3 linked regions of the Rhodopseudomonas palustris genome follow. The protein of the gene in region 2 interacts with the protein of the main gene of each other region in a pairwise test. Links are inferred from orthologs where the notes say so. Each region holds a gene or a part of one and is shown on either strand. Other genes may lie near its edges.

The links.
Region 1: the proteins of dnaQ (region 2) and dnaE interact in binary tests that used the Escherichia coli proteins (3 or more experiments, as listed by UniProt). The link is inferred for Rhodopseudomonas palustris from one-to-one orthologs.
Region 3: the proteins of dnaQ (region 2) and dnaN interact in binary tests that used the Escherichia coli proteins (3 or more experiments, as listed by UniProt). The link is inferred for Rhodopseudomonas palustris from one-to-one orthologs.

Annotation. Positions count from the first base shown.
Region 1 is NZ_CP019966.1:3,220,087-3,231,092, forward strand. The notes cover bases 2,351-6,308. They hold dnaE (DNA polymerase III subunit alpha), read right to left. Parts: upstream 6,007-6,308; coding sequence 2,551-6,006; downstream 2,351-2,550. Other genes in these bases: RPPS3_RS15045 (caspase family protein), read right to left, coding at 2,351-2,390. Outside these bases: more of RPPS3_RS15045, read right to left, coding at 1-2,350; RPPS3_RS15055 (DUF3551 domain-containing protein), read left to right, coding at 6,466-6,735; RPPS3_RS15060 (DUF3551 domain-containing protein), read left to right, coding at 6,844-7,098; RPPS3_RS15065 (ABC transporter ATP-binding protein), read right to left, coding at 7,275-7,973; RPPS3_RS15070 (lipoprotein-releasing ABC transporter permease subunit), read right to left, coding at 7,985-9,265; proS (proline--tRNA ligase), read right to left, coding at 9,345-10,661; RPPS3_RS15080 (copper resistance CopC/CopD family protein), read right to left, coding at 10,837-11,006. UniProt on the Escherichia coli protein: DNA polymerase III is a complex, multichain enzyme responsible for most of the replicative synthesis in bacteria. This DNA polymerase also exhibits 3' to 5' exonuclease activity. The alpha chain is the DNA polymerase catalytic subunit.
Region 2 is NZ_CP019966.1:330,161-340,186, forward strand. The notes cover bases 4,091-7,068. They hold dnaQ (DNA polymerase III subunit epsilon), read left to right. Parts: upstream 4,091-5,219; coding sequence 5,220-5,918; downstream 5,919-7,068. Other genes in these bases: RPPS3_RS01575 (Maf family protein), read left to right, coding at 4,091-4,488; coaE (dephospho-CoA kinase), read left to right, coding at 4,585-5,184; secB (protein-export chaperone SecB), read right to left, coding at 5,998-6,471; RPPS3_RS01595 (Tim44/TimA family putative adaptor protein), read left to right, coding at 6,936-7,068. In the rest of the region: tRNA uridine-5-carboxymethylaminomethyl(34) synthesis GTPase MnmE, read right to left, coding at 1-535; transcription termination factor Rho, read right to left, coding at 622-1,887; protoporphyrinogen oxidase HemJ, read right to left, coding at 2,149-2,589; RPPS3_RS01570 (pyruvate, water dikinase regulatory protein), read left to right, coding at 3,044-3,883; more of RPPS3_RS01575, read left to right, coding at 3,880-4,090; more of RPPS3_RS01595, read left to right, coding at 7,069-7,643; mltA (murein transglycosylase A), read left to right, coding at 7,621-9,114; RPPS3_RS01605 (Smr/MutS family protein), read left to right, coding at 9,120-9,701; ATP-dependent protease ATPase subunit HslU, read right to left, coding at 10,007-10,026. UniProt on the Escherichia coli protein: DNA polymerase III is a complex, multichain enzyme responsible for most of the replicative synthesis in bacteria. The epsilon subunit contain the editing function and is a proofreading 3'-5' exonuclease.
Region 3 is NZ_CP019966.1:736-10,690, reverse strand. Bases 6,294-9,200 are described here. They hold dnaN (DNA polymerase III subunit beta), read right to left. Parts: upstream 8,353-9,200; coding sequence 7,234-8,352; downstream 6,294-7,233. Other genes in these bases: dnaA (chromosomal replication initiator protein DnaA), read right to left, coding at 8,594-9,200; recF (DNA replication/repair protein RecF), read right to left, coding at 6,294-7,034. In the rest of the region: RPPS3_RS00035 (sensor histidine kinase), read left to right, coding at 1-1,181; RPPS3_RS00030 (Lrp/AsnC family transcriptional regulator), read right to left, coding at 1,227-1,706; hppD (4-hydroxyphenylpyruvate dioxygenase), read left to right, coding at 1,833-2,951; gyrB (DNA topoisomerase (ATP-hydrolyzing) subunit B), read right to left, coding at 3,237-5,678; more of recF, read right to left, coding at 5,895-6,293; more of dnaA, read right to left, coding at 9,201-9,955. UniProt on the Escherichia coli protein: Confers DNA tethering and processivity to DNA polymerases and other proteins. Acts as a clamp, forming a ring around DNA (a reaction catalyzed by the clamp-loading complex) which diffuses in an ATP-independent manner freely and bidirectionally along dsDNA.

The sequences.
Region 1 (11,006 bases), 2.9 Mb from region 2 along the record:
GGCGGGGCGACATGGGGCGGCGGCGGTGCCGCGCGAACCGGAGCCGGCGGCGGCGCCATCCGCGGAGCCGCATGCTGGGGCGGAGGCGGCGGAGCAACCCGGGGAGCCACATGCATCGGCGGCGGAACCGGACGGGACACCGTCGGCGGTGCGGGACGCTGGATCCGCGGAGCCGCAGGCGGCGGACGGCGGTCGGCGGCTGCGCTGGGCGGCGGTCCCGCCGGCCTGGCAGGCGCCGTCACCGGTGGGGTCGGCCGCAGCCTGGCGGCGGGAGGCTGCTGCGGGCGAACGGCTTCCGGACGCACGGCCGGACCTGCGGCGGCTGGCGGCTGAGCTGCGGGCGGCTTCGGCGCCGATCCGGCCGGCGGCGCGAGGACCCCGTTTTTGGCCGCGGCCGGGCCGCCCGGGCCGAGCGCTGGCCGACCAGGAGGTTGCGGCTGAGCGCCCGACGCCCCCGGGCGAGCGGCGACTCCTGGCGCTGGTGGCAATCCCTTGGTTCCAGGGACCGGCAGCGCCTGGCCGGCCGGTGCAGCGCCGCCAGGCGCGCCTGGCCCCGGCCGGCCCTGCGCCGTCGGCGGCGCGACGGCTGGTCCGGTCGGTTGGCTCGGCGGCGTGCCAGGAGCGGGCGTGGGCACGGTGGCCGGCGCGGTCGCAGTCGGAGCCGGGGTCGGCGCGGCGGCGGGCTGCGCCAGACGCGGGCCCTGCGGCTGAACGCTCGGACGTTGCGCAAACCCGCCCGGCGGCGTCGTGGCAATCGACGCACTCTGCGGCACCGGCGCCTTGCCCTGCTGGATCAGCGTGGCGCGATGCAGCGCGGCAGCCGGAAGCGCCGCGCCCAACACAGCGCCGGAGGCCACGGCAGCCGCAGTCGCTCCCGGCGCTCCGGGAGTTGCAACCGCAGGCCCGGCCACCGGCGGACTCACCACCGGCGCAGCCGGGTTGGCGGGAGCGGCCGGCGGCTGGTTGATCACCTGATTGATGACCGTGGTGTTGTGGATGTTGGCGAAGATGATGTTGTTCGGCGGCGGCTGCACATAGACCGGCGGCCGCACATAGGCCGGGATCGGCACGAACAACGGCCGCGGCAGATAGAACAGGCCGATCGGCGGCGGCGGTGGCGGCAGCACCACGAAGTCCGGCGGCGGTGGCGGCAGGAAGAACACCGGCGGCGGTGGCGGCGGCGCGAAGTCGAACACCGGATCGCTGAACATCAGCACCGGCCGGTCGACATAGACGATCTCGTCCGGCGGCGGCGGCGGCACGTCATAGTCGATCACCGTGAAGCTCGGCGGCGGCTCCAGGGCAGCCGCGAGGATCTCCAGCCGGCGCCGGGCGTCCGCCGCGTGCGGGCCGCGCGGATAGCGGCGGAGATACGACCAATAAGCATCGGGCGTATCGACGCGATACGTCCGCCGCCAAGTAATCGCCTCACGCCGCGCGGCGACGATCGCCCTCACCCGCTTGGCCAGCGGATCGTTCGGATAGGCCGCGAGAAAGTCTTCGTAAGCCTGCAGCGTGTCGCGATCGAGTGCGGCCGCATATGCTTCGGCGGCCCCCATGTCGCGGATCGGCTTGCTGCGCAACGCCTGATCCGGCGCCGGCAGCGGCGGTGCGTCGGGCGCGCGATCGAAGAACATGAAGTTCGACTCCACGCTCTGCGTATCCCACGGCACCTGCGCGCCCTTGGTGGTCTCATTGACCCGCAGCCGCACACGATCGAACAGCTGCGGCAACGTCAGGCCGCCGGTGCGGATCATCTCGGCCAGTGCTTGCGCATAGACGCCGTAGGCGCCCCGCTCCTCCGGCGCCACCGTACCGGGCGCGGCGTTGAAGGCGATCAGCATCTTCGGGTTCGGCTCGACCATCGCCAGACCCGAGGCGATCGATCCGCCGGGCACGAACGGCTGCTCGCGCGCCAGATCGAGCACCACGACGCTGGTCTTCAGCGGCAGCGCCGCGAGCTGGCGCAGATAGTCGCTGACGCGCAGGCCTTCAGTGGGAATTTCCGTATCGCGCGACAGCCGCGAGTCGACCGGGATGAAGTAGTTCTCGCCAGCGTATTGCACGCCATAACCGGCGAGATACACCGCCGCGACCGTGTCGGGCCCTGAGTCCTCGGCCTTCTTCACGAAGTCGCGAAACGCGCCGCGCAGCGTGTCGCCGTCGAGGTCGCGCGCGCCGCTGACGTCGAAGCCGGCTGCCTGCAAGGTCTGCGCGATCAAGCCGCCATCATTGGCAGCGGTGGAGAGCGGCGCCTTGGCATAGGCGCCATTGCCGATCACCAGCGCGATGCGTTTTTCCTGCTGCTGCGCAGCCGCGGGACCAACCGGCCCGGCGATCAGCACAACGAGGATGGTGGAGACGACCGAAACAAGATGATTGAGACGCATGGCCGGGACCCATTGCAAGGGCGCAGCCGGAACCGGCGCAGCGCCGCCGATCGCATTTCAGCGCGTCCCAATCTGAACGGCGATTGAACAATCCGCGACCAATTCGCGGACAAATACCGCCTCGCCGTCCGTTTTCCGTGACGCGAGAACAAGGCGATGGTCATAGCGTTTCGACGTGCTCGACGCCGGTCACGGCCTTAATCGCGCCGGCGATCTGCGGCGAGACGTGGTAGCGCCCGGGAATATCGAACTCGACTTCGGTCTGCGGATCGAGCCGCAGCACCAGCGCGATGTTGCCGCCCGCCACCTTGGTCTCCGGCGGCTGCAGCCGCTTGGCGACCGAGTCGAGGAATTTGGTATCGCGCAGGAAGATGCGCAGCCCCTTCTGAGTCTTCGCCGCCGCGGCGTCGAGCGGCTCGGCGTGCAGCACCCGGGCGCGCACGTCCTCACCCTGTAGTTCGGCGCCGAGCTGCATCAGCACCGCAGCCCCCGGCTCCAGCACCTCGCGATACTGTGCCAACCCTTCAGAAAACAGCACCGCCTCGAAATGCCCGGTCGGGTCGGACAGGCCCATGATGCCCATCTTGTTGCCGGTCTTGGTCCGCCGCTCCATCCGCGACACCACGGTGGCGGCGACCTTGCCGGCGGTGGCGCCGGATTTCACCGCCTTGCAGAATTCGGCCCACGACTGTACCCGCAGCCGCTTCAAGGCGGTGGCGTAGTCGTCGAGCGGATGGCCGGACAGGAAGAAGCCGATCGCATCGTATTCACGGCGCAGCCGCTCCGCCGGGAGCCACGGCTCGAGCTGCGGCAGGATGATCGACGGCGCATCCGACAGACCGCCGAACATATCGTTCTGGCCGCTGGTGGCGGCTTCGTGATTGCGCTGGCAGGCGGCGACAATCGCGTCGGCACCCGCAAACACCGCCGCACGGTTCGAGTTGAGGCAGTCGAACGCACCGGCGGCCGCAAGGCATTCGATGACGCGCTTGTTGATGGCGCGCGGATTGACCCGTGCGGCGAAGTCGGCGAGCGAGGCAAACGGCCGATCCCCCCTCGCCTCGACAATCTGTTGCACCGCCTGCATGCCGACGCCCTTCAGGCCGGCGAGCGCGTAGTAGATGGTGTTCGGACCGACCTCGAAGGTGGCGCCGGAGCGGTTGACCGACGGCGCCTCGACCTTGATGCCGAGCCGCTGCGCCTCGGCGCGGAATTCCGACAGCTTGTCGGTATTGTGGATTTCCAGCGTCATCGACGCGGCGAGGAATTCCACCGGATAATGCGCCTTCATATAGGCGGTGTGGTACGACACCAGCGCATAGGCGGCCGCGTGGCTCTTGTTGAAGCCGTAGTCGGCGAACTTCGCGAGCAGGTCGAAGATGGTGTCGGCGGCGTCCTTGGCGACGCCATTTTTCACCGCGCCTTCGACGAAGATCGCGCGCTGCTTGTCCATCTCGGCGCGGATCTTCTTACCCATCGCGCGGCGCAGCAGGTCGGCGTCGCCGAGCGAGTAGCCGGCCATCACCTGCGCGATCTGCATCACCTGTTCCTGGTAGATGATGACGCCGAACGTCTCCTTCAGGATCGGCTCCAGCATCGGATGCAGATATTCGGGCTCCTCGTCGCCGTGTTTGCGGGCGCAGTAGGTCGGGATGTTCGCCATCGGGCCCGGGCGATACAGCGCCACCAGCGCGATGATGTCTTCGAACCGGTCGGGGCGCATGTCGATCAGCGCCCGCCGCATGCCCGCACTTTCAACCTGGAACACGCCGACGACGTCGCCGCGGGCGAGCATCTGATAACTCGGCGCGTCGTCGATCGGCAGCGTGTGCAGGTCGACATGGATGTCGCGCTGCTTGAGCAGCTTCACCGCGACGTCGAGCGTGGTCAGCGTCTTCAGGCCGAGGAAGTCGAACTTCACCAGGCCCGCCGGTTCGACCCATTTCATGTTGAACTGGGTCACCGGCATGTCGGATTTCGGATCGCGATACAGCGGCACCAGGTCGCTGAGCGGGCGATCGCCGATCACGATGCCGGCCGCGTGGGTCGAGGCGTGACGGGTCAGACCTTCGAGCTTCTGCGCGATGTCGAATGCGCGCGCCACGATCGGGTCTTCGTCGCGCGCCGCCTGCAGCTTCGGCTCGCCTTCGATCGCCTGCTTCAGGGTGATCGGGGCCGCCGGATTCTGCGGCACCAGCTTGGTCAGCTTGTCGACCTGGCCGTACGGCATCTGCAGCACGCGGCCGACGTCGCGCAGCACGCCACGCGCCTGCAGCGTACCGAAGGTGATGATCTGCGCCACCTGATCACGGCCATAGCGATGCTGCACGTATTCGATCACTTCGCCGCGGCGATCCTGGCAGAAGTCGATATCGAAGTCCGGCATCGAGACGCGTTCGGGATTAAGGAAGCGCTCGAACAGCAGGCCGAACCGGATCGGATCGAGGTCGGTAATCGTCAGCGAATACGCCACCAGCGAGCCTGCGCCCGAACCACGGCCCGGACCGACCGGAATGCCGTGAGCCTTGGCCCATTTGATGAAGTCCGACACGATCAGGAAGTAACCCGCGTATTTCATGCGGGTGATGACGTCGAGCTCGAAGGCGAGCCGCTTGTTGTAGTCCTCTTCGGTCGTGCCCGGCGACAGGCCGTGAACACTGAGCCGCTTGGCGAGGCCCTGCTCAGCCTGGCGGCGCAGTTCGGCCGCTTCAGCGGCGGCGGCTTCCGCCGCGTCGCTGACGCTGGCGCCGACGGTGAACAGCGGCAGGATCGGCTTGCGGGTCAGCGGCCGATAGGCGCAGCGCTGCGCGATCTCCACCGTCGAGGCGAGCGCCTCGGGCAGATCGGCGAACAGCACCGCCATCTCGGCGCGGGTCTTGAAACGGTGATCGGGGGTGAGCTGAAGCCGATCGGTCTCTGCGATCAGCTTGCCGGAGGCGATACACAATAGCGCGTCGTGCGCCTCGTAATCCTCGGTGCTGGCGAAATGCGGCTCGTTGGTCGCAACCAGCGGCAGGCCCTTGTCGTAAGCGAGATCGATCAGCCCGCCTTCGGCGCGGCGCTCGGCCTCGGTGCCGTGACGCTGCAGTTCGACATACAGCCGATCGCCGAACGCCTGCTGCAGCCGCTCGCAGCGCTGCGCGGCGAGCGCCGGATCGGTCAGCATCGCCAGCGAGATCGGCCCGTCCGGGCCGCCGGTCAGCGCAATCACGCCGTCGGTTTCGCCCGCGAGCCACTCGAGCTTGACGTGCGGCACCTGATTGACCGGCGTCTCCAGGAACGCCCGGGAGTTCAGCCGCATCAGGCTGCGATAGCCCTGCTCGCGCGCTGCCAGCAGCACGATCCGCGCCGGCGTCGCCAAGGCGCCATGGCGCGAGTTCGGATCTTGGTCGCCGAAGTCGATGCCGAGTTCGAGGCCGACGATCGGCTGAATGCCGTAGCCCGACAGCTTGTCAGAGAATTCCAGACCGCCGAACATGTTGTCGGTGTCGGTCAGGGCCAGCGCTGGTTGTCGGTCGGCCTTCGCCAGCTCGGCCAGCTTGGCGACTTTCATCGAGCCTTTCAGCAACGAATAGGCCGAGTGGACGTGCAGATGGACGAATCCGGCGTTGCTCATCGGCGCGGCGGCTCTTCAGACAAACGTGCGGGTTGGGACGAGTGGTTTGCGGAACCGGCCGCCGTCACGGCAACCGACTCGGAAGCCCAATGGTGGGCTCCCTCACCCTTCACCGCAAGCATCGGCGGCGACCTTATCCCCGCTATGCCGAAGCGGTCGCAACGCTTGCCCGCGCTTAGGCCTGCGCCAACACCTGAGCCCACACCGCCACCATGCCGATGAACAGTGCAATCGACGTCAGCGCCGCAGCTTCTTGGATGAAGATCTTCAACATCGTCCGCCTCCCTGACCTTGTGAACATAACAAGAACAATGTTCTCATTTCGTTCTAGAGTCAAGCAAGCGGCCGGCGCAGCAACCTGGACCGTTAATGAGACGTTACTATCCCCGGAATTCACCGGCCCCACCCCGCATTGACGGTCATTCGGGATTGGCGCACGGAACGAAAGGCGCGCGGCTTATGAACCGCGCAGCAGCGGAGGCGACGATGCGGATTGGAGCGATGGTGCTGCTGATCGGGCTGGCGCTGCCGGGAGCAGCTTCGGCACAGCCTTACGACAACTACCCGGTCTGCCTGCGGGTGTATGGCCCGGTGCGCTACGACGAGTGCCGCTACATATCGATCGACCAGTGCAAACCGGCCGCATCGGGGATCGCCGCCCAGTGTCTGACCAATCCGTGGTATCAGCCGCCGGCGGGGCCCGGTTCGCGCCGCGCCCGGCGGCATTGAGCCGGCGCATGTGCGCCGCCCCTGCTCCGTCATAGATTTCTGTCACACTCTCGGGTGCGCCGAGTCGCCGCCACCGCGACCGGCTGCTCAACAAGGATCCGAACGAAGATGCGCAAGCTGCTCCTGATCGCGATGCTCGCCGGCCTCGGCCTGACCACCACCGCCGAGGCGCGGGATTATCCGGTCTGCCTGCGGGTGTATCAGAGCTACCACGACTGGTACGACGAGTGCAGCTACGACACCATGGCACAGTGCCGGATGTCGGCCTCGGGCCGCAGCGCCGATTGCATGACCAACCCGTGGTACACCGCGCCGCAGCAGCAGCCGACCAAGAAGAAGCGCAAGCACCGCCGTCAGCACTGAGGGCGAGCGCGGCTCTCCCCGATGCCCCGTCATTCCGGGGCGCGCGCAAGCGCGAACCCGGAATCTCGAGATGTTCTGCGTTGAGGCACTTCACCCTGCACCGCGGGATTCCGGGTTCGCTCGCTGACGCGAGCGCCCCGGAATGACGTGCCAATAATGGGCTGAAGCCGAGCGCCCTATTCCAGCTCGACCACGACGCCGTCCTGCAGCGAGACGCGGCGGTCCATGCGGGCGGCGAGCTCCATGTTGTGGGTGGCGATCAGCATCGCCACCTGGGTCGCCTTGACCAGCTGCATCAGCGCGTTGAACACGTAATCAGCGGTGTGTGGATCGAGATTGCCGGTCGGCTCGTCGGCGAACAGCACGCGGGGCGCATTGGCCACCGCGCGGGCGATCGCGACGCGCTGCTGCTCACCGCCGGACAACTCCGACGGCCGATGGGTGATGCGGTCGGCGAGCCCCAGATAGGACAGGATTTCCTTGGAGCGGCTGATCGTCTCTTTGCGCTTCAGGCCGCGGATCATCTGCGGCAGCATGACGTTTTCCAGCGCGGTGAATTCCGGCAAGAGCCGGTGCGACTGGTAAACGAAGCCGATGTCGGTGCGGCGGATCTGGGTGCGCTCGGCATCGGTCAGCGCCGACGTTGCCGCGCCGCTGACATAGACCTCGCCCTCATCGGGATGCTCGAGCAGCCCGGCGATGTGCAGCAGCGTCGACTTGCCCGAACCGGACGGCGCCACCAGCGCCACCGACTGGCCCGCCCAGAGCGCCAGCCTGGCGCCGTCGAGGATCGTCAGAGTCGCCTCGCCTTGCGAATACTGGCGCTTGATGTCGTGAAGGTACACGACCGGGATGTCTTCGGCGCCCTGCTCCATCGTGTTTCGCCTTACTCGTAGCGCAGCGCGTCGACCGGATCGAGGCGCGCGGCGCGCCACGACGGGTACAGCGTGGCGAGGAACGACAGCGTCAGCGCCATGATCACCACCGCGCTGGTCTCGGCGAAATCGATCTCAGCCGGCAGCTTCGACAGGAAATACAGCTCCGGCGAGAACAGTTCGGTGTTGGTGACCCAGGACAGGAACTGCCGGATCGACTCGATGTTCATGCACACCAGCACGCCGACGAAGAACCCGGTCAGCGTGCCGACCACGCCGATCGCCGCGCCGGTGATCAGGAACACTCGCATGATCGAGCCCTGGCTCGCGCCCATGGTGCGCAGGATCGCGATATCGGCGCCCTTGTCCTTCACCAGCATGATCAGGCCGGAGATGATGTTGAGCGCCGCCACCAGTACGATCAGCGTCAGGATCAGGAACATGACGTTGCGCTCGACCTGAAGCGCGTTGAAGAACGTTGAATTTCGCTGGCGCCAGTCGACCAGGAACACCGGCCGTCCGGCCGCTTCGGTCACGGCCTTGCGGAAGACGTCGATGCGGTCTGGATTGTCGGTATAGACCTCGATCGCGGTGACGTCGTTGGCGCGGTTGAAATACGCCTGCGCTTCCTTCAGCGGCATGAACACGAAGGTCGAGTCGTATTCGGACATCCCGATCTCGAACACCGCCGCGACCTTATAGGGCTTGATCCGCGGCGTGGTGCCCATCGGCGTCACGGCGCCGCGCGGCGCCACCAGCGTGATGCTGTCGCCGGCGTGCAGCGACAGCTGATCGGCGAGCCGGCGTCCGATTGCGACGCCCTGGCTGTCGTCGAAGCCCTCCAGCGTGCCCTGCTTCAGGTGATTGGCGATCGACGACAGATGATTGAGGTCGTCGGCGCGGATGCCGCGCACGAACACGCCCGAGGCGTTGAACGGCGACGATGCCAGCGCCTGGCCGTCGACCACCGGAGCTGCCAGCTTGATGCCCTGCACGCCGCTGAGCCGGTCGGCGACGTCCTTCCAGTCAGTCAGCGGGCTTTCCAGCGGCTGCACCAGGAGGTGACCGTTGAGGCCGAGGATCTTGTCGAGCAGCTCTTTGCGGAAGCCGTTCATCACCGCCATGACGATGATCAGCGTCGCCACCCCGAGCATGATGCCGAGGAACGAGAACCCGGCGATCACCGAGATGAACCCCTCACGCCGGCGCGCGCGCAGATAGCGCCCGGAAATCAGCCATTCGAATGGCGCAAAAGGAGGAGTTCGAACTGGCTCGTTCATGGCGTGATCCATAGTCCGAATTTCACACGATTCGGGCTTTATCTGGCCGACGCCGCCCTCGCCGTTCAGGCCCGCGGTGGATAAGTGCCTATTACGTCAGACGTGCGACCACATCGGCGAGTGCGAGATTTTCACGCGACCCGTCGCTGCGGCGCTTGAGTTCGACCTTGCCTTCGGCCAGCCCGCGCGGACCGACATGGATCTGCCACGGAATGCCGATCAGGTCCGCAGTCGCGAACTTGGCGCCAGCGCGCTGATCGGTGTCGTCGTACATAACGTCGACGCCCTTGGCCGACAGCTCGCGATACAGCTGGTCGCAGGCCGCGTCGGTCGCGGCGTCGCCCTGCTTCAGATTGAGGATCGTCACCCGGAACGGTGCCACTGCCTCCGGCCAGATGATGCCGTTGTCGTCGTGGCAGGCCTCGATGATCGCACCGACCAGCCGCGACACGCCGACGCCGTAGGAGCCGCCGTGGATCGGCGCATCGGTCCCGTCCGGACCGGTGACGTTCGCCTTCATCGAGTCGGAATACTTGGTGCCGAAGTAGAAGATCTGGCCGACCTCGATGCCGCGGGTGTTGAGGCGGTTGGCCTCCGGTACTTCGCTCTCATAGCGCGCCGCCTCGTGAACGTCCTCGGTCGCCGCATAGACCGAGGTCCACTGCTTGATGATCGGGGTGAGGTCGCCGTCGTAATCGACGTTCTCATCCGGCACCGGCAGGTTCAGCACGTCGCGGTCGATGTAGACGCCGGACTCGCCGGTCTCGGCCAGCACGATGAATTCGTGGCTGAGATCACCGCCGATCGGGCCGGTCTCGGCGCGCATCGGGATCGCCTTCAGGCCCATCCGCGCAAAGGTGCGCAGGTAAGCGACGAACATCTTGTTGTAGGATTTGCGCGCGCCGGCTTCGTCGACGTCGAACGAGTACGCGTCCTTCATCAGGAATTCGCGGCCGCGCATCACGCCGAAACGCGGACGCTGCTCGTCGCGGAATTTCCATTGAATATGATAGAGATTCAGCGGCAGGCTCTTGTAGGACTTGATGTAGGCCCGAAAGATCTCGGTGATCATTTCCTCGTTGGTCGGGCCGTACAGCAATTCCCGCTTATGCCGGTCGGCGATCCGCAGCATCTCCGGACCGTAGGCATCGTAGCGGCCGCTTTCGCGCCACAGGTCGGCGAGCTGCAGCGTCGGCATCAGCAGTTCGATCGCGCCGGCGCGGTTCTGCTCCTCGCGGACGATCTGCTCGATCTTCTTCAGCACCCGATGGCCAAGCGGCAGCCAGGCGTAGATGCCGGCCGCCTCCTGCCGCAGCATGCCGGCACGCAGCATCAGCCGGTGCGAGACGATCTCGGCCTCCTTCGGGTTTTCCTTCAGGATCGGCAGGAAGAATCGCGACAAACGCATGGGATTTGCTCGGAGAATCGGGTGGAAGCTGATTTTGCGCCAGTGAAACCGGATCGGACGCGAAAACACAAGGGCGGGAGCCGCGCAACTCTGCAATTCGGGCCGGATTGGCCGGTGCTCAGGTCGGTGCGGGACACTTGCGGTCTAGCACGGCGACCGGGTGCTCGGCACCCGACTATCGAATCACGATCGGGGTTTCGAGGTTCACCTTCTCGAAATCCGAGATCAGGATGCCGAGCGTCAGCGTCCATTTTCCAGGCACGGGCGCCGTCAGCCGTGCCCGCCAGGGTCCGTCCGCCGTCTTCCGCGCTTCGGCGCTGAGTGACTCGATCCCGGCGTCAGGAT
Region 2 (10,026 bases):
CGGAAAAATCGATCCCCGCTTCGACCAGCGCCAGCGCTTCGATGATCTGGTCGCGCCATCTCCGCGCCCGGTCGCCAAGCACGCCGCCGAGCTGGCGAAGCGCCTGACGACGCTGCGCGTCGGTATCCGCATGGATCAGATCGTCGAGACCTTCGGCTTCGGTCAGGTCGAGCTTGCCGTTTTCGAATCCCCGCCGGGTGAACTCGCCCGGCTCCGCCGGCCGCACACCTTCGAACGCCGAGAGGGTTTTGATCAGCGCCGCCGCCACCGCGCGGCTGCCGTGGATGTGCAATTCGGCGACGTCTTCGCCGGTCGCGGACGCAGGGGCCGGAAACCACAACGCCACACCGTCGTCGATCAACTCGTCGTCACGGGTCCGAAGATCACAGCGCACGGCGCGCCGCGGCGGCGGCAGAGATCCGGTCAGCGCTGTCAGCACGTTGCCCGCTCGCGATCCGGAGACACGCACGATGGCGATTGCCGACGGCAGCGGTCCGGTCGCAAGGGCAAAGATGGTCTGGTCGCTCGGATGCATGGCGCTGTCTTGCCGAGGCACTGTTCCGAACGCAAACAAAAAGGGCGCCCGCTGGGGCGCCCTTGATGGCCGGATATCCAACTCGCTCAGGTGTTCATCGAGTCGAAGAATTCCGAGTTGTTCTTGGTGTTGCGCAGCTTGTCGAGCAGGAACTCGATCGCGTCCATCGTCCCCATCGGGTTGAGGATACGGCGCAGCACGTACATCTTCTTCAACAGCTGCGGATCGGTGATCAGCTCTTCCTTGCGGGTGCCGGACCGCGAGATGTCGATCGCCGGGAAGGTGCGCTTGTCGGCGACCTTGCGGTCGAGGATCAGCTCCGAGTTGCCGGTGCCCTTGAACTCTTCGAAGATCACTTCGTCCATGCGCGAGCCGGTATCGACCAGCGCGGTGGCGATAATGGTGAGCGACCCACCCTCTTCGATGTTACGCGCGGCGCCGAAGAACCGCTTCGGCCGCTGCAGCGCGTTGGCGTCGACACCGCCGGTCAGCACCTTACCCGAAGACGGCACCACCGTGTTGTAGGCGCGGCCGAGGCGGGTGATCGAGTCGAGCAGAATGACAACGTCGCGGCCGTGTTCGACCAGGCGCTTGGCCTTTTCGATCACCATCTCGGCGACCTGGACGTGGCGGACTGCCGGTTCGTCGAAGGTCGAGGAGATCACCTCGCCCTTCACCGAGCGCTGCATGTCGGTGACTTCTTCGGGCCGCTCGTCGATCAGCAGCACGATCAGGTAGCACTCGGGATGATTCGCCGTGATCGAGTGCGCGATGTTCTGCATCAGCACGGTTTTACCGGTGCGTGGCGGCGCGACGATCAGCGCGCGCTGGCCCTTACCGATCGGGGCGACGATGTCGATGACGCGCGCCGACAGATCCTTGCGGGTGGGATCGTCGATCTCGAGTCGGAAGCGTTCATCCGGAAACAGCGGCGTCAGATTGTCGAAATTGACCTTGTGCTTGGACTTCTCAGGATCTTCGAAGTTCAGCGAGTTGACCTTGAGCAGCGCGAAGTAGCGTTCGCCTTCCTTCGGGCTGCGGATGTGGCCTTCGATGGTGTCACCGGTGCGCAGGCCGAAGCGGCGGATTTGCGAAGGCGAAACGTAGATGTCGTCCGGGCCGGGAAGGTAATTGGCATCCGGCGATCGCAGAAAGCCGAAACCGTCGGACAGCACCTCGACGACGCCCTCGCCGATGATGTCGGTCTCTTTGGCCGACAGCTGCTTCAGGCAGGCGAACATCAGCTCCTGCTTGCGCATCGTGCTGGCGTTCTCGACCCCGAGCTCTTCCGAAAACGAAACGAGTTCGGCCGGCGTCTTGGCCTTCAGGTCTTGAAGTTTGATTTCCCGCATGGGGGTGGTCCTGTGGAAACGAGACTGGGGATTCGTCAGCGGAAGAAAAAGCGGGAGGAAATAACCGGAGTCCGCAGGTCTTCAGGTCGACGGTGTCTTGAGCAAGGAAGGTGCGGGAGGTTTCAGACCCGATGCGGCGGCCGGTTCAGAAAGGAACCTGATCGCAACCACATTCGCCTGCTTTAGGTGGGACGAATGCCAGTATAGAAAATCCGTTGCGTCCACGCAAGACGATCGACGCCGTACCGTCATCCAGTGCCGTCAGAACGGCTTGACGATCACGAACAGCACCGCCGCGATCATCAGAAGCGTCGGTAACTCATTGATAACGCGATAGAATTTATGAGACCGAGTATTCCGGTCAGCGGCGAAGTCGCGCACGTAGCGGCCGAGCAGCAGATGAATCACGGTCATCAGCACCACCGCGGCGAGCTTGGCGTGAAACCAGCCCGAGGTGAAATATCCCTGCTCCCAGGCGATCGCCAAACCTGCGACCCACGCGACCATCATGGCCGGATTCATGATCGCCCGGTACAGCCGGCGTTCCATGATCTTGAAAGTCTCGGACTGCGTCGATCCGACTTCAGCCGTGCAGTGGTAGACGAACAATCGCGGCATATACAGCATGCCGGCCATCCAGGAGATCACCGCCACCACGTGCAGGGTCTTCACCCACGGATAGACATCCACCCAGTCGATCATTCGATCTTCCATTCCGCTGTGCCGCGAGGCTGCCAGACGATCCGGAACGCAGGACCCGCATCGCGCGTTGATCGAATGCTCGAATGCGGAGATTTCCGCAAGCGCCCGCGTTCTTATCAATATTTATAGATTCTTAAGGTTTGAGTCTAAGTGGCCGTGGATTTGACTCACCCAACGGCATTCCAGAGTTCTTCCGCATCGACCCACATCTTCACAGCCATCCCCAACTGCTCGTCTGTTCGTCGGGCTCTTGCAGGATCAGAGGGTTGCGCCGGATCGTGGCCGCATTACCGAGAGACAAATCCACATTCACCCGCTAACCTCACTGCCATCCCGAAATGCTTCTCTCACCCGACACCTGTGAAGAAAAAGCCGGGTTATCCCGACCACGACGGCCGGGGGTCAGCTTTGGTGCGATTCTCGCCCCGTTGTTCACAGGTTACACAGGGCTACGATGCTGACCGACGGCAGCTACTTTCACCTTCATCTGGTCTCGGACTCGACCGGCGAAACTCTGATCACGGTGTCGCGTGCGGTGACGGCGCAATACGCCAACGTCACCCCGGTCGAGCATGTCTATCCGCTGGTGCGCAGCCAGAAGCAGCTTGATCGCGTGCTGCAGGAGATCGAGGAAGCGCCCGGCATCGTCCTGTTCACGCTGCTGGAGACCGAGCTGGTCACCCGGCTCGAGGCGAAGTGCCAGGAGATCAACAGCCCGAGCCTGTCGATCATCGGTCCGGTGATGCAATTGTTCGAAGCGTATCTCGGCGCGTCGACGATGGGCCGCGTCGGTGCGCAGCACACGCTCAATGCCGAATATTTTCAGCGCATCGATGCGTTGAACTATTCGATGATGCACGACGACGGCCAGCACGTCGAAGGGCTTGAAGAAGCCGACGTGGTGCTGGTCGGTGTGTCGCGCACATCGAAGACGCCGACCTCGATCTACTTGGCCAATCGCGGCATCCGCACCGCGAATGTGCCGCTGGTCGCCGGCATTCCGATTCCGCATCAGCTCGAGACGCTGAAGAAGCCGCTGGTGGTCAGCCTGCATGCGTCGCCGGAGCGTTTGATCCAGGTGCGGCAGAACCGGCTTCTCAGTCTCGGCGCCGGCACGGGCAATGACTCTTATATTGATCGCCAGGCCGTGACCGACGAAGTGCTGCTGGCGCGCAAGCTCAGCGCCAAATATGGCTGGTCTCTGCTCGACGTTACCCGCCGCTCGATCGAAGAGACTGCCGCGGCGATCATGAAACTGCTTGCCGATCGGCAGCGCCAGAAGGTGCCGGAATGACGCTGTGGCTTGGGCCGCAGCCGCTGGTGCTGGCTTCGCAGAGCCGCGCCCGCCAGACGGTGCTTAGCAACGCCGGAATTCCGTTCGATGCGATTCCGGCCGACATCGATGAGCGCGGCATCGCGGACGCATCTGGCCTCAGTGCGCCGGGTGAGATCGCCGGGCTGCTGGCGCAGCAGAAGGCGGCGTTCGTCAGCAACCATCATCCCGGCCGCCTAGTGCTGGGCGCTGATCAGACGCTGGCGCTCGGCGCGCGTGGTTTCAACAAGCCCGCTGATCGCACCGCCGCTGCCAAGCAGCTCCGCGAACTCGCCGGCCGCCGTCATGAATTGCACTCGGCGATTGCTATCGTCCGCAACGGCATCACGTTGTTTGCCGATGTGTCGATCGCGCGGATGACGATGCGGCCGCTCACCGAGGCGGAGATCGACGCCTATCTCGACGTGGTCGGCGACAAGGCCACCACCAGCGTCGGCGCCTATCAGATCGAAGGCCTCGGCGTGCACCTGTTCGACGGCATCCACGGCGATCATTTCACCATCCTGGGTCTGCCGCTGTTGCCGCTGCTCGGTTTTCTGCGTAGCCAGAACCTGCTGGCGGTCTGACGCGCGGGCGACGAACCAAACAACAAGCGAGACGCAGAACTGATCGGGATCGGATCTGAAACGTCTCGCGGGGAAGAAAAAGACGGAGGCGACGGAATGCTGGTGCTCGGACTGACCGGTTCGATTGGGATGGGCAAATCGACCACCGCCAAGCTGTTCGCGGAAGCCGGCGTGCCGGTCTACGACGCCGACGCCACCGTGCATAAGATCTACGAGAACGAAGCCGTGCCGGCGATCGAAGCGGCATTTCCCGGCACCACGGTCGGCGGCAAGGTCGATCGCGCGCTGTTGTCGGCAAAGGTGGTGCATGATCCGGCCGCGATGAAGCGGCTCGAAGCAATCGTGCACCCGATGCTGCGCGCTCATCACCAGCAGTTTCTCGACGATGCCGAATCATCCGGCGCGCCGGTCGCGGTGGTCGATGTCCCGCTGCTGTTCGAGACCGGCGGCGAAAAGCGTGTCGATGCGGTGGTGGTGGTGACGACCTCGCCGGAGGTGCAGCGCGAACGGATTCTCGCGCGCGACAACATGACCCCTGAAAAACTCGATGCGATTCTAGCCCGGCAGATGCCCGATGCCGAGAAGCGCAAGCGCGCGGATTTCGTGGTGGATACCTCCAACGGACTCGACCCGGTGCGGCTTCAGATCCGCGAAATCCTCGAGGCCGCTGCTAAAATGCCGCGCCGGCGCGACTGATTCGCGCGGCGACCAACACGGTCTGATCAAAAGCGATGCGTGAGATCGTCCTCGATACCGAAACCACCGGCCTCGATCCGCTGCGCGGCGATCGACTGGTCGAAATCGGCTGCGTCGAGATTTTCAACCGGATGCCGACCGGTCGCACCTATCATCGCTATCTCAATCCCGAACGCGATATGCCGGCCGAGGCCTTTGCGGTGCATGGGCTGTCGAGCGAGTTTCTCGCCGACAAGCCGCTGTTCGCGCATGTGGCGGACGAGTTTCTCGAATTCATCGGCGATGCGCCGCTGGTGATTCACAACGCCTCGTTCGACATCGGCTTCATCAATGCGGAGCTGTCGCGGCTGTCGCGTGCGCCGGTGCCGCGCGATCGCCTGGTCGACACCCTGCTGCTCGCCCGCCGTAAGCATCCGGGCGTGTCGAATCGGCTCGACGATCTGTGCTCGCGTTACGCGATCGACAATTCGCGCCGGACCAAGCACGGCGCGTTGCTCGACGCCGAGCTGTTGGCCGAAGTCTATATCGACCTGATCGGTGCCCGGCAGTCGCAGCTCATCCTGGCCGACGTGCCGGCCGAGGTGGTCGGAGCTGCCAGCGAGAACCGTCGCCGCCAGCGACCAGCGCCGCTGCCGAACCGGCTGACCGACGCCGACCTCGAAGCCCACCGCGCCTTCATCGCCACCATGGGCGACAAGGCGATCTGGCCGGACTATCTGGCCGCTGGCGCCTGAGCGTTTGTTTCCCCGAAACGACAATGCCCGGCACGCCGGCCGGGCATTGCAGAAGTCATGAACGTGAGCGGCGAGCGGATCAGCTCGGCTGGCCCTGCTGCTGGGCGCGCTCGAGGTTCTGGCGATACAGGCCGATGAAATCGACCGGATCGAGCATCAGCGGCGGGAACCCGCCGTCGCGCACGGCGCTGGCGATGATCTCGCGCGCAAACGGGAACAGCAGCCGCGGGCATTCGATCATGATCAGCGGATGCAGGTTCTCCTGCGGCACGTTCAGCACCCGGAACACGCCCGCATAGGCCAGCTCGAAGCTGAACAGCACGCTGCTGCCGGATTCGGCCTTGCCTTCGATCGACAGCGTCACTTCATATTCGTTCTCGCCGACGTTGTTGGCGCCGACGTTGATCTGGATGTTGATCGCCGGCTGCTGCTGCTGCGGGGCGAGCGACGCCGGGGCGTTCGGGTTCTCGAACGACAGATCCTTGGTGTACTGCGCCAGCACATTGAGTTGCGGAGGAGCACCCTCGGGAGGCGTGCCGTTACCGTTGGTCATCGATGGTTCTCCTGGAAGCGGATTTGGATGGCGGCCGCCGACTTGCAGAGGGCGTCGCAACAATGGGCAGGTGCTTTGGCGAGTGGCTATCATACGCCCCCGGCGTTCCACAAGGTAGACAGAGGCTGCGGCCGCAGCCTGGCAGGCGGGTGCCGGATACCGCGCCCACAGCCTAAAGGTCCCGGGACGGCCCGCCGAAACCTCTCCTTAACCGCCCACCGGCCAGGTTTTCGGGCCTCTCACCGGTTTCCGGCGGGGCGCGAAGCGCGTAAGCTCGCCGGGCCACAGCTCCAAAGATCGCTGTGTGGGGGTTGCCAACCCCACCGGCTGTGCCAAAACGCGCCATTGGCGCGCCGCGGTTGATGCCTACATGGTGCAAACCGGCTCTCTGCCGCGTTGGCGTCGCGAGGCCGGAGACCAAAGCGCGCCGGCAGGCCCCGGCCCGATCAGAAAGTGAATGCGACGTGGATATTTACACCATCATCTTCCTGGCGCTCGCGGTGTTCATCTTCCTGCGTCTGCGCAACGTGCTCGGCCAGCGCACCGGCAGCGAACGGCCGCCGTTCGATCGCGCTGCCGCGCGGGACATGATTCCCGGCAAGCAGGACACCAACGTGATCTCGATGCCCGGCACCGTGATCGACCAGGCGCCGATGGCGCCGAACGCGGACGTGGTGCCGCCCTCCGATCGCTGGAAGGGCATCGCCGAGCCGGACTCCCAACTTGAGCACGGCCTCAACGCCATCGCCCAGAACGATTCCTCGTTCGACGCGCAACACTTCATCGCCGGCGCCAAGAGCGCCTATGAGATGATCGTGATGGCGTTCGCCAATGGCGACCGCCGCTCGCTGCGGGATCTGCTGTCGAGCGAGGTCTATGAGAGCTTCGATGCCGCGATCAAGGATCGCGAGAAGAACGACCTGAAGGTCGAGACCCGCTTCGTGTCGATCGAGAAGGCCGAGCTGATCAGTGCCGAACTGCGCGATCGCACCGCGATGCTGACGCTGAAGTTCGTGTCGCAGATGATCTCGGCGACCCGCGACAAGACAGGCGCGGTGGTCGACGGCTCGCCCGACAAGGTCGCCGACATCACCGACGTCTGGACCTTCGCCCGCGACACGAGCTCGCGCGATCCGAACTGGAAGCTGGTTGGGACCGGCAGCGGCAGCTGACGCACGCGGCGCGCGCCGCGCCGCCCTGGCCGGCTGCGTTCTCGCAGCCGCGCTATTGTCTGCGCCGAGTGAGGCGGACGCGCGCAGCCGGCATCACCATTCTGGCGCCCGATCCGTCTCGAAATTCGCCGAGCATCACGCAAAGTATCGGCATCCGCTGTGGCCGCTGGAAATCCCGGGCGGCCAATATCTGCCGGTCGCCTGGTCGGACGTCCCTGGTTGGGACGCCGACGATCAACTCGCCGCCCTGAAAACCTTCCGCGTCAGTTGCCGCCCGATCCTGGCGGGGGGCCGAGCGCCCTCGATCGACAAGCCGCTCGGCGGCTCGTTGTGGGAGCCGTGTCATGCGGCGCGCTCGGCGCACGTCACCACCGCGGCCGAAGCTCGCGGGTTCTTCGAACAGCATTTTGTGCCGCTGCAGATCTCCCGTCTCGGCGAGCCGCTCGGCTTCGTCACCGGCTATTACGAGCCGGTGATCGAAGGCTCGGCGGTCAAGACCGACGACTATACCGTGCCGGTGTATCGCCGCCCCTCGAACCTGTTCGTCCGCGGCTACAAGCAGGATGCGGCCCTGCCGAATGGCGGGCCCGTGTTTCGCAAGATCGGCCGGCGCAAGCTGGTGCCGTATTACGACCGCGGAGAAATCGAAGACGGCGCGATCGACGGCCGGGGTCTGGAGATCTGCTGGCTGAAGAGTCAGACCGATCTGTTGTTCGCGCAGATCCAGGGATCGGCGCGGATCAAACTGCCCGACGGACGGGTGATTCGAATCAATTACGACGCCCACAATGGTTTTCCCTACACGCCGGTCGGTCGCATCCTGATCGAGCGCGGCATCATCCCGCGCGAAGAGATGTCGATGCACCGCATCCGCGATTGGATGGACGCCAATCCCGAGGGCGCCAAGGAGCTGCGGCGTGCGAACCGCTCGTATGTGTTCTTCCGCAAGGTCGAGCTGAAGGATGACGATGAAGCGATCGGCGCCCAAGGCGTGCCGCTGACCCCAGGCCGCTCGATCGCCGTCGACAAGGGACTGCATGTTTACGGCACGCCGTTCTTCATTACGGGCGAGCTGCCGATCGATTCCCCGACCGCGAAGACAGCGTTTCGGCGGCTGATGATCGGCCAGGACACCGGCTCGGCGATCGTCGGCCCGGCGCGCGCCGACCTGTATTTCGGCGCCGGGGCCGAGGCAGGTGCGGTGGCAGGCCGGATCCGGCACCCGATCGCGTTCGCCATGCTGGTGCCGAAGAGCCTCGATCCGGTTGCGCGCGCCCGCAGTCTGCCGGTGCCCGAGCCGCGTCCGCCTGCCAAAATCAACAAGCCCGCAGCGACGCCGTCGAAGTCCGGTGGTAAAGACGGAGCCACGACTGTCCCGACACCGGATAGCCGGCCAGCTGCGGCGCCGTCACGGCCGCCGGCTCAACGTCATCGCTCCCACCACTCGCGGCACCATCGCCACCTGCCCTGATCTCGATGAAACGCATCATCCCGCCGCTCGACCCGCCGATGTCGCGCCGCAAGCGCAGCCTGACAGAGGACGAGCGGGCGCTGTGGGACGGCGTGGCCCGTCAGATCAAGCCGCTGCGCGGCCGACCGCGGCCGATCAAGGTCGAGATTGCCGATCCGCAGGTCCCTGCACCGGCGATCAAGCCGGCGCCGGCGGCGCCGCCGCAACCGCTCAAGCGGGCCGCGAAACCATCACTCCCGACCGCCCCGCCGCCGCTCGCCACGCTGGGGCGCCGCGAACGGGCGCATCTGTCGCGTGGCCGCAAGGACATCGACGCGCGGATCGATCTGCACGGCATGACCCAGGCGCGCGCGCATCACGCGCTGCTGTATTTCCTGCAGCGCGCCAGTCATGACGGGCTCGGCTTCGTGCTGGTGATCACCGGTAAGGGCAAGAGCGGCGATACCGAACGCGGCATCCTCCGTCGCCAGGTGCCGCAGTGGCTCGCCCTCCCCGAATTCCGCGCCTATGTGGTCGGCTTCGACGAAGCCCACATCGGCCACGGCGGCGAAGGCGCGTTGTACGTGCGGGTGAGACGAGCGCGGTAGTCGAACTTCGTCGCCACCATGCCGTCATCGCCCGCGAAGGCGGGCGATCCAGTATTCCGAGCCTCTATTAGTTAGCAGCTACGCCCTGCAATATTGGGTCGCCCGGACAAGCCGGGCGATGACGTGGTCGGGTGGGGCGAGGACAGTTATTACTTGCAGCGCATCATACATAAAAATTCGTCATTGCCGGGCTTGACCCGGCAATCCATCATCTTTCGAAAGAGATGGATGCGCGGGTCAAGCCCGCGCATGACGTTTGTTGGCGTAGCTGCGGTCGGTGAACAAACGAAGTGCCTTATGGCCAACTACAAAATAAACCGGCTCA
Region 3 (9,955 bases), 330 kb from region 2 along the record:
GCTCGCTGACCGCATCGGCGCTGATCGGATTGCTCGATCAGGTGAATCAGGCGGCGTTCCGTCGCCTGCTGGCGCAGGCCCAGCGCGAACGGCAATCCGCCGAAATCCACCTGCGGGTCGGCAGTGCCGAACGCAGCATGCTGCTCACCGGCACCCCGCTGGAATTTGGTGTGGTCCGCGGCGCGGCGATCACCTTCACCGACATCAGCGAGCGCGAGCAGGCTGCCGCCGCCCGCGAGTCCGAGCGGCTGGCGCGCGCGATCCTGTCCTCGGCCAACGAGGCGGTGATCGTCTGCGACCGAGCTGGCCGCGTCACCCATCTCAATGGCGCCGCGATGCGGATCTGCGCCGAGGCGCCGGTCGGCAAGACCTTTGCCGAGGCGATCGCGCTGAGCTTCCCCGAAGCTTCCGAACTGATGAGCAGCGACGACATCGTCGTGATGGCGACCGCGGGCTTGCCGGTGCAGGGGCTGGAGGCGGCGGTGCGCATCCCCTCGGCCGTGATCACCGACGTGATGATCAGCGCGGCGCCGCTGGTGGTTTCGGGCGAGCGCACTCAAGGCTGCGTGGTTACGCTGGTCGACCTGTCGCAGCGCAAGGCCGCCGAGCGGCATCAGGCGCTACTGATGGGCGAGCTCGACCATCGCGTGAAGAACACGCTGACCATGGTGATGGCGATCTGCGCCCGCACCGCCGCGCACGAGCGCACCATCGAGGATTTCCAGAAATCCTTCACCGGCCGGATTCAGGCGCTGGCTGCGACCCACACGCTGCTGTCGAATGCCTCGTGGCAGAACCTGCAGATCCGCGATGTGCTCGCCGCCGAGCTGGCGCCGTTCGCCTCGCTGTCCAGCGGCCGTATCGTCACCGATGGTCTCGACATTGCGGTCGACGCCAAGACCGCGGTGTCGCTCGGCTTAGTGTTTCATGAACTCACCACCAACGCGGTGAAATACGGTGCCTTGTCGGTGCCGTCGGGGCGGATCTCGGTGCGCCGGGTCGGCGCCACCGACGAGGCGCTGACGATCGAATGGCAGGAGCACGACGGCCCGCCGGTGACGCCGCCGCAAAGCTCCGGCTTCGGCCAGACGCTGATCTCGCGCAGCCTCGGCAATGGCGGCGCCAAGCTGGAGTTTCCGCCCGCCGGCGTGGTTTGTCAGATCTCGATTCCGAGAAGCTGAACAACGTCGGGCAGTACTGCGCCTGATCGCTGTCGTCCAAAAGAGTCAGCCGTCCGTGAGCTGTTTCAGCGGCAGCCGTGCGCTTTCCTTGAGGCGATCGAGCACGATTGACGAGCGCACATGCGCGACACTCTGGTGCGGCATCAGCACGTTGTTGACGAGGTCGGAGAGGCCTTTCAGGTCGCGCAGTACGGCCTTCAGCACGTAGTCCGCATCACCGGTCAGCGAATAGGCTTCCTGCACTTCGTCGATCCGGCCGACCAGTGATCGAAACTTCTCGGCGTTGCCCGGCGAGTGCGTCGCCAGCGTGATCTGGATGAAGGCGACCACGCCGAAGCCAAGCGCATCGCCGGACAGCTCGGCCCGATAGCCGGTAATGATATTGTCCTGCTCCAGCCGCATCCGCCGCCGCGAGCATTGCGACGGCGACAGCTGCACCCGGTCGGCCAGCTCCTGGTTGGTGAGGCGGCCATCGTCCTGCAGCGCGCTGAGGATCTTCAAGTCGAACGCATCGACAGATATCATGCGAAAAAGCTCGGTTTGATGCACGGATCGTGCGCAGGCTAGCGCGATCGGCTCGCATTTGCACGCTTCTTGCGGGCGGCGCGGACGATACTACCGGCTCAAAGAACCAATCTGGAGGAGCCGCCAATGGGACCATTTCCGCACGATGCGCAGCCGGCCACGATCAGCGCCGACAATCCGATGGGCACGGATGGCTTCGAATTCGTCGAATTCGCCCATCCGGATCCGGCGCAGCTTCATAGCCTGTTCAAGCTGATGGGCTTCAGCCTGGTTGCGAAACATCGCACCAAAGCGATCTCGGTCTATCGCCAAGGTGACGTCAACTATCTGGTCAATGAGCAGCCCGGCACCCACGGCACCGACTTCGTCACCGCGCACGGCCCTTGTGCGCCGTCGATGGCGTTCCGGGTGGTCGATGCCAAGGAGGCCTATGAGCGGGCGATCGCACTCGGCGCCGAACCGGCCGGCGTCACGGCCGCGCAGGCCACGCTGGACGTCCCGGCCATCAAAGGCATTGGTGGAAGCCTGCTGTATTTCGTCGATCGCTACGGCGCCAAGGGCTCGGCTTATGACGCCGAGTTCGATTGGGTCGGCGCCCGTGATGCTCGGCCGATAGGGGCCGGCCTCTATTACATCGATCACCTGACCCACAACGTTCATCGCGGCCGCATGGACGTATGGACGGAGTTCTACGCCAAGCTGTTCAACTTCCGGCAGATCCGCTTCTTCGATATCGAGGGCCGCGCCTCCGGCCTGTTCTCGCGCGCGCTGACCAGTCCGGATGGCAAGATCCGGATTCCGATCAACGAGGATGCCGGCGACTCCGGCCAGATCGAAGAATATCTCAACCTGTATCGCGGCGAGGGTATTCAGCACATCGCCTGCGGCTGCCGCGATATCTACAGCACCGTCGAAGGCCTGCGCGCCGCCGGCCTGCCGTTCATGCCGTCGCCGCCCGAGACGTATTTCGAGCGCGTCGATGCACGGCTGCCAAAGCATGGTGAGGATGTCGCCCGGCTGCAGCGAAACGGCATTCTAATCGACGGCGAAGGCGTTGTGGACGGCGGTCAGACCAAGGTGCTGCTGCAGATCTTCTCGGCCAATGCGATCGGCCCGATCTTCTTCGAATTCATCCAACGCAAGGGCGATGACGGCTTCGGCGAAGGCAACTTCAAGGCGCTGTTCGAGTCGATCGAAGAAGACCAGATCCGCAGAGGCGTGCTGAAGACGGGGGAGGCGGCTTAGGCGTGGGACTCGGCGTTGCCGGGCGCCCCAAAGTTTAGCTCAGTAAGCGCACTCGACTCACAGCATTTTTGTAGGTCACTTAGTTCGCCACGAATGCCGTCATGGCCGGGCTTGTCCCGGCCATCCACGCCTTTCGCGCATGGACGTCGGCAAGGCGTGGATGCCCGGCACAAGGCCGGGTATGACGCGTGGAGACGGACGCGCTGGATTTCGGAGGGCGCGTGTCGGGTAGCCCTTAGGGCAAAGGCGCAGCGTCTCGGAGATCGCTGCGATCGACGACGTCAGTTACACGTCCACGGTCGCGTGCAGCGAGTTCTCCTGGATGAACTCGCGGCGCGGCTCGACGACGTCGCCCATCAGCTTGGTGAAGATGTCGTCGGCTTCGTCGACTTCGCGCACCTTCACCTGCAGCAGCGACCGCGCGTTGGTGTCGAGCGTGGTCTCCCACAGCTGTTCCGGGTTCATCTCGCCGAGGCCTTTGTAGCGCTGCAGCGTCACACCCTTGCGGCCGGCGTCGGTCACCGCCTCGAACAGGCTGACCGGGCCGTGGATCGCAGTTTCGGCGTCCTTGCGGCGCAGCAGGCCGGGCCGCGGATACACTTCCTGCAGGATCGCCGCATATTCATCGAGCTTGCGCGCGTCGGCCGAGCCGAGCAGCGCATCGTCGATGGTCGCGACTTCCTTGACGCCGCGCACCGTGCGCTCGAATGCGAAGCCTTCGCCTTCGATGAAGCGGCCGACCCAGCCGCGTTCGACCTCGTCGGCCAGCGCGTCGAGCCGCCGAGCGATATAGGCGGCAGCTTCATTGGCGGTGGCGATGTCGGTGGTGATCCGCGGGCTGAGCACGCCGGCGATCGCCGCCTGTTCGACCACGCTGCGGTTATAGCGGCTGTGCAGATTGTGCAGCGTGCCGCGGATCACGCGCGCATCCTCGACCAGCTTCAGCAGGTCGCGGCGGCCGCGCTCTTCGCCGGTCGCCAGCTTGAACACGCAATCGTCGAGGCCGGTGGCGATCAGATAGTCTTCGAGCGCGCGTTCGTCCTTGAGATACTGCTCGGACTTGCCGCGCGTCACTTTGTAGAGCGGCGGCTGCGCGATGTAGAGATAGCCGCCCTCGATCAGCGCCGGCATCTGCCGGAAGAAGAACGTCAGCAGCAGTGTGCGGATGTGCGCGCCGTCGACGTCGGCGTCGGTCATCAGGATGATCTTGTGGTAGCGCAGCTTCGACAGGTCGAAGTCTTCGCGGCCGATGCCGGTGCCGAGCGCGGTGATCAGCGTGCCGATCTGCTCGGAGCTCAGCATCTTGTCGAAGCGCGCGCGCTCGACGTTGAGGATCTTGCCGCGCAGCGGCAGCACGGCCTGGAATTCGCGGTTGCGGCCCTGCTTGGCGGAGCCGCCTGCCGAGTCACCCTCGACGATGAACAGTTCGGATTTGGCCGGATCGCGCTCCTGGCAGTCGGCGAGCTTGCCGGGCAGCGAGGCGATATCGAGCGCGCCCTTGCGGCGGGTCAGTTCGCGCGCCTTGCGGGCGGCTTCGCGCGCAGCGGCGGCTTCGACCACTTTGCCGATCACGATCTTGGCTTCGGACGGATGTTCTTCCAGCCACGCCGCGAGGGCTTCGTTGATGACGTTTTCGACCACCGGCCGCACTTCCGAGGACACCAGCTTGTCCTTGGTCTGCGACGAGAACTTCGGGTCGGGCACCTTCACCGACAGCACGGCGGTGAGGCCTTCGCGGCAGTCGTCGCCGGTCAGCGCGACTTTCTCTTTCTTGGAGCCGGCCTCGGCATAGCCGGTGATCTGTCGCGTCAGAGCGGCGCGGAAGCCGGCCAGATGGGTGCCGCCGTCGCGCTGCGGGATGTTGTTGGTGAAGCACAGCACGTTCTCATGATACGTGTCGTTCCACCACAGCGCGGCTTCGACCGCGATGCCGTTCAGTTCGGCGCCGATCACCACCGGGGTGGGCACGATCGGCTTCTTGTTGCGATCGAGATATTTGACGAATTCGGTGACGCCGCCCTCGTAGCGCATCTCTTCGCGCTTCTCGACCGCGTGGCGCATGTCGGACAGCACGATGTAGACGCCGGAATTGAGGAAGGCGAGTTCGCGCAGCCGGTGCTCCAGCGTGGCAAAGTTATACTCGATGTGCGTGAACGTCTCGGCCGAAGCGTAGAACGTCACCTCCGTGCCGCGCTTGCCATTGGCGTCGCCGACGACTTTCAAAGGTGCCACCGCGTCGCCGTGGGCGAATTCGATGTAGTGCTCCTTGTCGTTGCGCCACACCCGCAGCATCAGCTTGCTCGACAGCGCGTTGACGACCGAGACGCCGACGCCGTGCAGACCGCCCGACACCTTGTAGGAGTTCTGGTCGAATTTTCCGCCGGCGTGCAGTTGGGTCATGATGACCTCGGCTGCCGACACGCCTTCGCCCTTGTGAATGTCGACCGGGATGCCGCGACCGTCGTCGCGCACCGTCACCGAGCCGTCGGCGTTGAGGATCACCTCGACGCGGCTGGCATGGCCGGCGAGTGCTTCGTCGATCGCGTTGTCGACGACTTCGTACACCATGTGGTGCAGGCCGGAGCCGTCGTCGGTGTCGCCGATATACATGCCCGGCCGCTTGCGAACGGCATCGAGGCCCTTCAGCACCCGGATCGATTCCGCGCCATATTCGGCCGGCGCGGGATGCACGGATTCGGCAGAGGGCTGCCGGGCAGGTTCAGTCATGCAGGGACCTTCAGGATTGCGATCGAATCGGCGTGCGCCATTCGTTGCGAAGCGCTCTTTTGTGCCATGAAAGGTGGGTCGTCACCAGCGCAAAGTCGCGCCGTTCAACCCGTTGAAGAGATAGAGATTTTAGCCGCGTTCGCAAGCCTCGCGAAGGCCGATTCGACGGTCGCTGCAAACCGCGGCCAAGCTGCCGATTTTGCGCGTCTCAGCGCCTCATCCGCGCGGCCTGATTCGCCCGTTCTCGACGTCGAAAATGCCTGCTGCCGGACCGATCTCGGCAAACGCCAAAGGATCGGCGCCAGTCATCCAAACCTGCGCGCCGAGCTTGCCGAGTTCGGTGAACAGCGCCGCGCGGCGGCCGGGGTCGAGATGCGCCACCACTTCATCGAGCAGCAGCAGCGGCGTGATCGAAGTGGTTTCGGCAACGAGCTGCGCGTGCGCCAGCACCAGGCCGATCAGCAGGGCCTTCTGTTCGCCGGTGGAGGCATCGCGCGCCGGCATCGCCTTGGGCGCGTAGATCACTTCGAGATCGGTAAGGTGCGGTCCGTCGAGCGTGCGGCCGGCGGCGGCGTCGCGGCCGCGGCTGTCGCGCAGGATGGCGCGGTAGCGGTCTTCCACCGCGGTCGCCGGCTCGGAGGTCAGCGCGTTCTCCATCCAGCCGTCGAGCATGATCTTGGCAGACGGAAATGCCGAGGTGGCGCCGCGGGCGTCGAGCATCGCGGCGAGCTTGAGCGCGGTCTGGCCGCGCTGGGCTGCCACTGCGATCGCAAGCTCCGCGGTTTCGCGCTCGATGGCGTCGAGCCAGTGCGAGTCGGCGTTGCGGATGTCTTCGAGAAGCCGGTTGCGCGACCGAAGGCTGCGATCGAGCGCCGAAACCCGGGCCGAATGGCCGCTGTCGATCGCCAGCACCAGGCGGTCGAAGAACCGCCGGCGTTCCGAGGCCGCGCCCATGAACAGCCCATCCATCGACGGCGTCAGCCACACCATCCGCAGATGATCGCCGAACGCGGCCGCCGACCCGACCGGCTCGCGGTCGATCCGGCAACGCCGCGTCGTTGTGGTGTCGCCGCGCGGCGGCTCGATCCCGGTGCCGAGCGTCGCCAGCCCGAGCGCACCTTCGACTTCGGCCGACACCGCCCAGGAGCCGTCGCCCTCATGATCGGCGACGTCTTCCAGCGTCGCACGCCGCAATCCGCGGCCCGGCGACAGAAACGAGATCGCTTCCAAACAATTGGTCTTGCCGGCGCCGTTCGGCCCGACCAGCACCACCTGGTCGGCCGTCGTGGTCAGCGACGCCCCGCGATAGTTCCGAAAATGCGTCAGCGTCAGGCGTGTGATGCGGGCGGCGGTCATGATCAGGGTGTCATTGCCGGGCTTGACCCGGCAATCAAGCGTCCGCGCCAGCGGACAGAATTATCGTCGAGATCCTGCGACGTCTCGCTGGCCGCAACGCTTGGGTCACACGATCAAGATGGATTGCCGGGTCAAGCCCGGCAATGACGAATTCGGCTCCAACCGTGCGATGACGATGGTGCTATTGAAGCGGCTCGTATTACACCCGCATCGGCATCAGGACGTACAGCGCATTCTTGGAATCGCGGTCCTGGATCAGGGTCGGCGAGCCGGGATCGGCGAGCTTGAGAACGGCGACTTCGCCTTCGATCTGCGCGGCGATGTCGAGCAGATAGCGCGAGTTGAAGCCGATATCGAGCGGATCGGAAGCGTATTCGACCTCGAGTTCTTCGGTCGCGCTGCCGGAATCCGGATTGGTCACCGACAGCACCAGCTTGCCGGCGGACAGCGCCAGCTTCACGGCGCGGCCGCGTTCAGAAGAAATCGTCGAGACGCGGTCGACCGCGGCTTCGAAGTCCTTCTTGTCGACCAGCAGTTCCTTGTCGTTGTTCTGCGGGATCACCCGGCCGTAGTCCGGGAAGGTGCCGTCGATCAGCTTGGAGGTCAGCACGACATTGCCGAGCGTGAAGCGGATTTTGCCGGTCGACAGTTCGATGCCGATCTCGGCTTCGGTGTCTTCGATCAGCCGCTGCACTTCGCCCACGGTCTTGCGCGGTACGATCACGCCCGGCATGCCGTCGGCGCCGCTCGGCAGCGTCAGGTCGAGCTGCGCCAGCCGGTGGCCGTCGGTCGCAACCGCGCGCAAGCTCGAAGCCTTGGGGCTGCCGGCGGTGTGCAGATAGATACCGTTGAGATAGTAGCGGGTCTCTTCGGTCGAGATCGCGAACTGGGTGCGATCGATCAGCCGCTTGACGTCGGAGGCCGGCAGCCGGAAGGCGTGGCTCATCTCGCCGGCGGCAAGATCCGGGAAGTCGCTCTCCGGCAGCGTCTGCAGCGTGAACCGCGAGCGGCCGGCGCGGATCGCCAGCACCGAGCGGTCGCCGTCGCTCTCGAGCACGATCTGCGAGCCGTCCGGCAGCTTGCGGACGATGTCGTAAAACATATGCGCCGGCACGGTCGTCGAACCCGCGGTCGCGGTTTCGGCCGGCAGCGTCTCGGTGACCTCGAGGTCGAGGTCGGTCGCCTTCAGCGCAAGCTGCGCGTTTTCGGCGCGCACCAGCACGTTGCCGAGGATCGGGATGGTGTTGCGGCGCTCGACCACGCGATGCACGTGGCTCAACGACTTCAACAGTTGCGCGCGTTCGACCGTGACCTTCATTGCAAAACCCGCCTGCTCCGCGCCCACATCGTGTGATGAAGCTGCCGGATATGATGGAGGTGCCCGGCAGCCGTTGCGGCGCCAAGGCCATTGGCACCCGCTGAGGTCGCCCGGACCCCGCGGGGGGTCCGCAGGGTGGCGTGGTTGAGCGATCGACGCAAGAGCACGCGACCGCCGCCGGCGCAAATTTCCCCGAGATTCGGCCCGAGAATGAAGGCCGCCTGCAGCGAGCGCGAGCGCCTTACTCCTGAAGCTGGCGCTTCAGGGATTCGACCTCGTCCGACAGCGTGGTGTCCTTCGACACCAGCCCTTCGATCTTGCGCACGGCATGCAGCACCGTGGTGTGGTCGCGCCCGCCAAAGCGGCGGCCGATCTCCGGCAGCGAGCGCAGCGTCAGCGTCTTGGCCAGATACATCGCGACCTGACGCGGCCGCACCACATTGGCGGTCCGGCGCGACGACAACAGATCGGAGCGGCTGACATTGTACTGCCGCGCCACGATGCGCTGAATGTCTTCGATCTTGATGCGCTTCGGCTCGGATGGGCGGATCAGGTCGCGCACTTCGTGCTCGGCCATCTCCAGCGTCACCGGCTGATTGTTCAGTTTGGAGTGCGCCAGCAGGCGATTGATCGCGCCTTCGAGATCGCGGCCATTATGCGTGATGGTGCGCGCGAGATACTCGAGCACCGGCTGCGGCACGTCGAAGCTGACGTGATGGGTGCGGGCCGCGACCACGCGCGAGCGCAGGATGCCGAGGCGCAGATCTTCGCCGAGCGGCGCCATTTCGACCACGAGACCACCGGCGAGCCGCGAGCGCACGCGCTCGTCGAGGCTTTCCAGATCGGCCGGCGGCCGGTCGGCGGCCACCACCACCTGGCGGCCGGCGTCGATCAGCGCGTTCAGCGTGTGGCAGAACTCGGCCTGAGTGGTCTTGCCCTGCAGGAATTGAAGATCGTCGATCACCAGCACGTCGATGCCGCGCAGCGCTTCCTTGAAGGCGAGCGAGGTCTGCGTCTTCAGCGCCGCGACGAAGCCGTACATGAACTTCTCGGCGGTGAGATACAGCACCTTGCGTTCGGTGCCGGCATTGCCGGCCCAGGTCACGGCCTGCAGCAGATGGGTTTTGCCGAGACCGACGCCGGAGTGAATGTAGAGCGGATTGAACATCACCGGGTCGCCGCGGCGGCCTTCGGCCACCTGCTTGGCGGCGGCGTGCGCCAGCGTATTGGAGCGGCCGACCACGAAGCTCGCAAACGTCAGGCGCGGATCGAGCGGCGAGCCGCCGAGCGCATCGTGATTGGCCGAGACCGGCGTCGCGCCGTTGCTGCGTTCAGCCGACGGACGCTGCTCGTCGCGGCGGCTCTCCACCGGCGCCGGCGCTTCCTTGGCGGGCGCTGCACAGCGCACCGGCGAACGTACGGTGAGGTCGACGCGATTGACCTCCGGCAGTTCGGCCTGCCAGCACGACAGCACCTTGTCGGAGTAGTGCGTCTGAATCCAGCTCTTCAGGAACCGGGTCGGCACCGACAGGTGCACGCTCTCGTCCTGGACGCTTTCGAGGTCCATCCGCGCGAACCAGCTCGAATAAACGTCCTCGCCGAC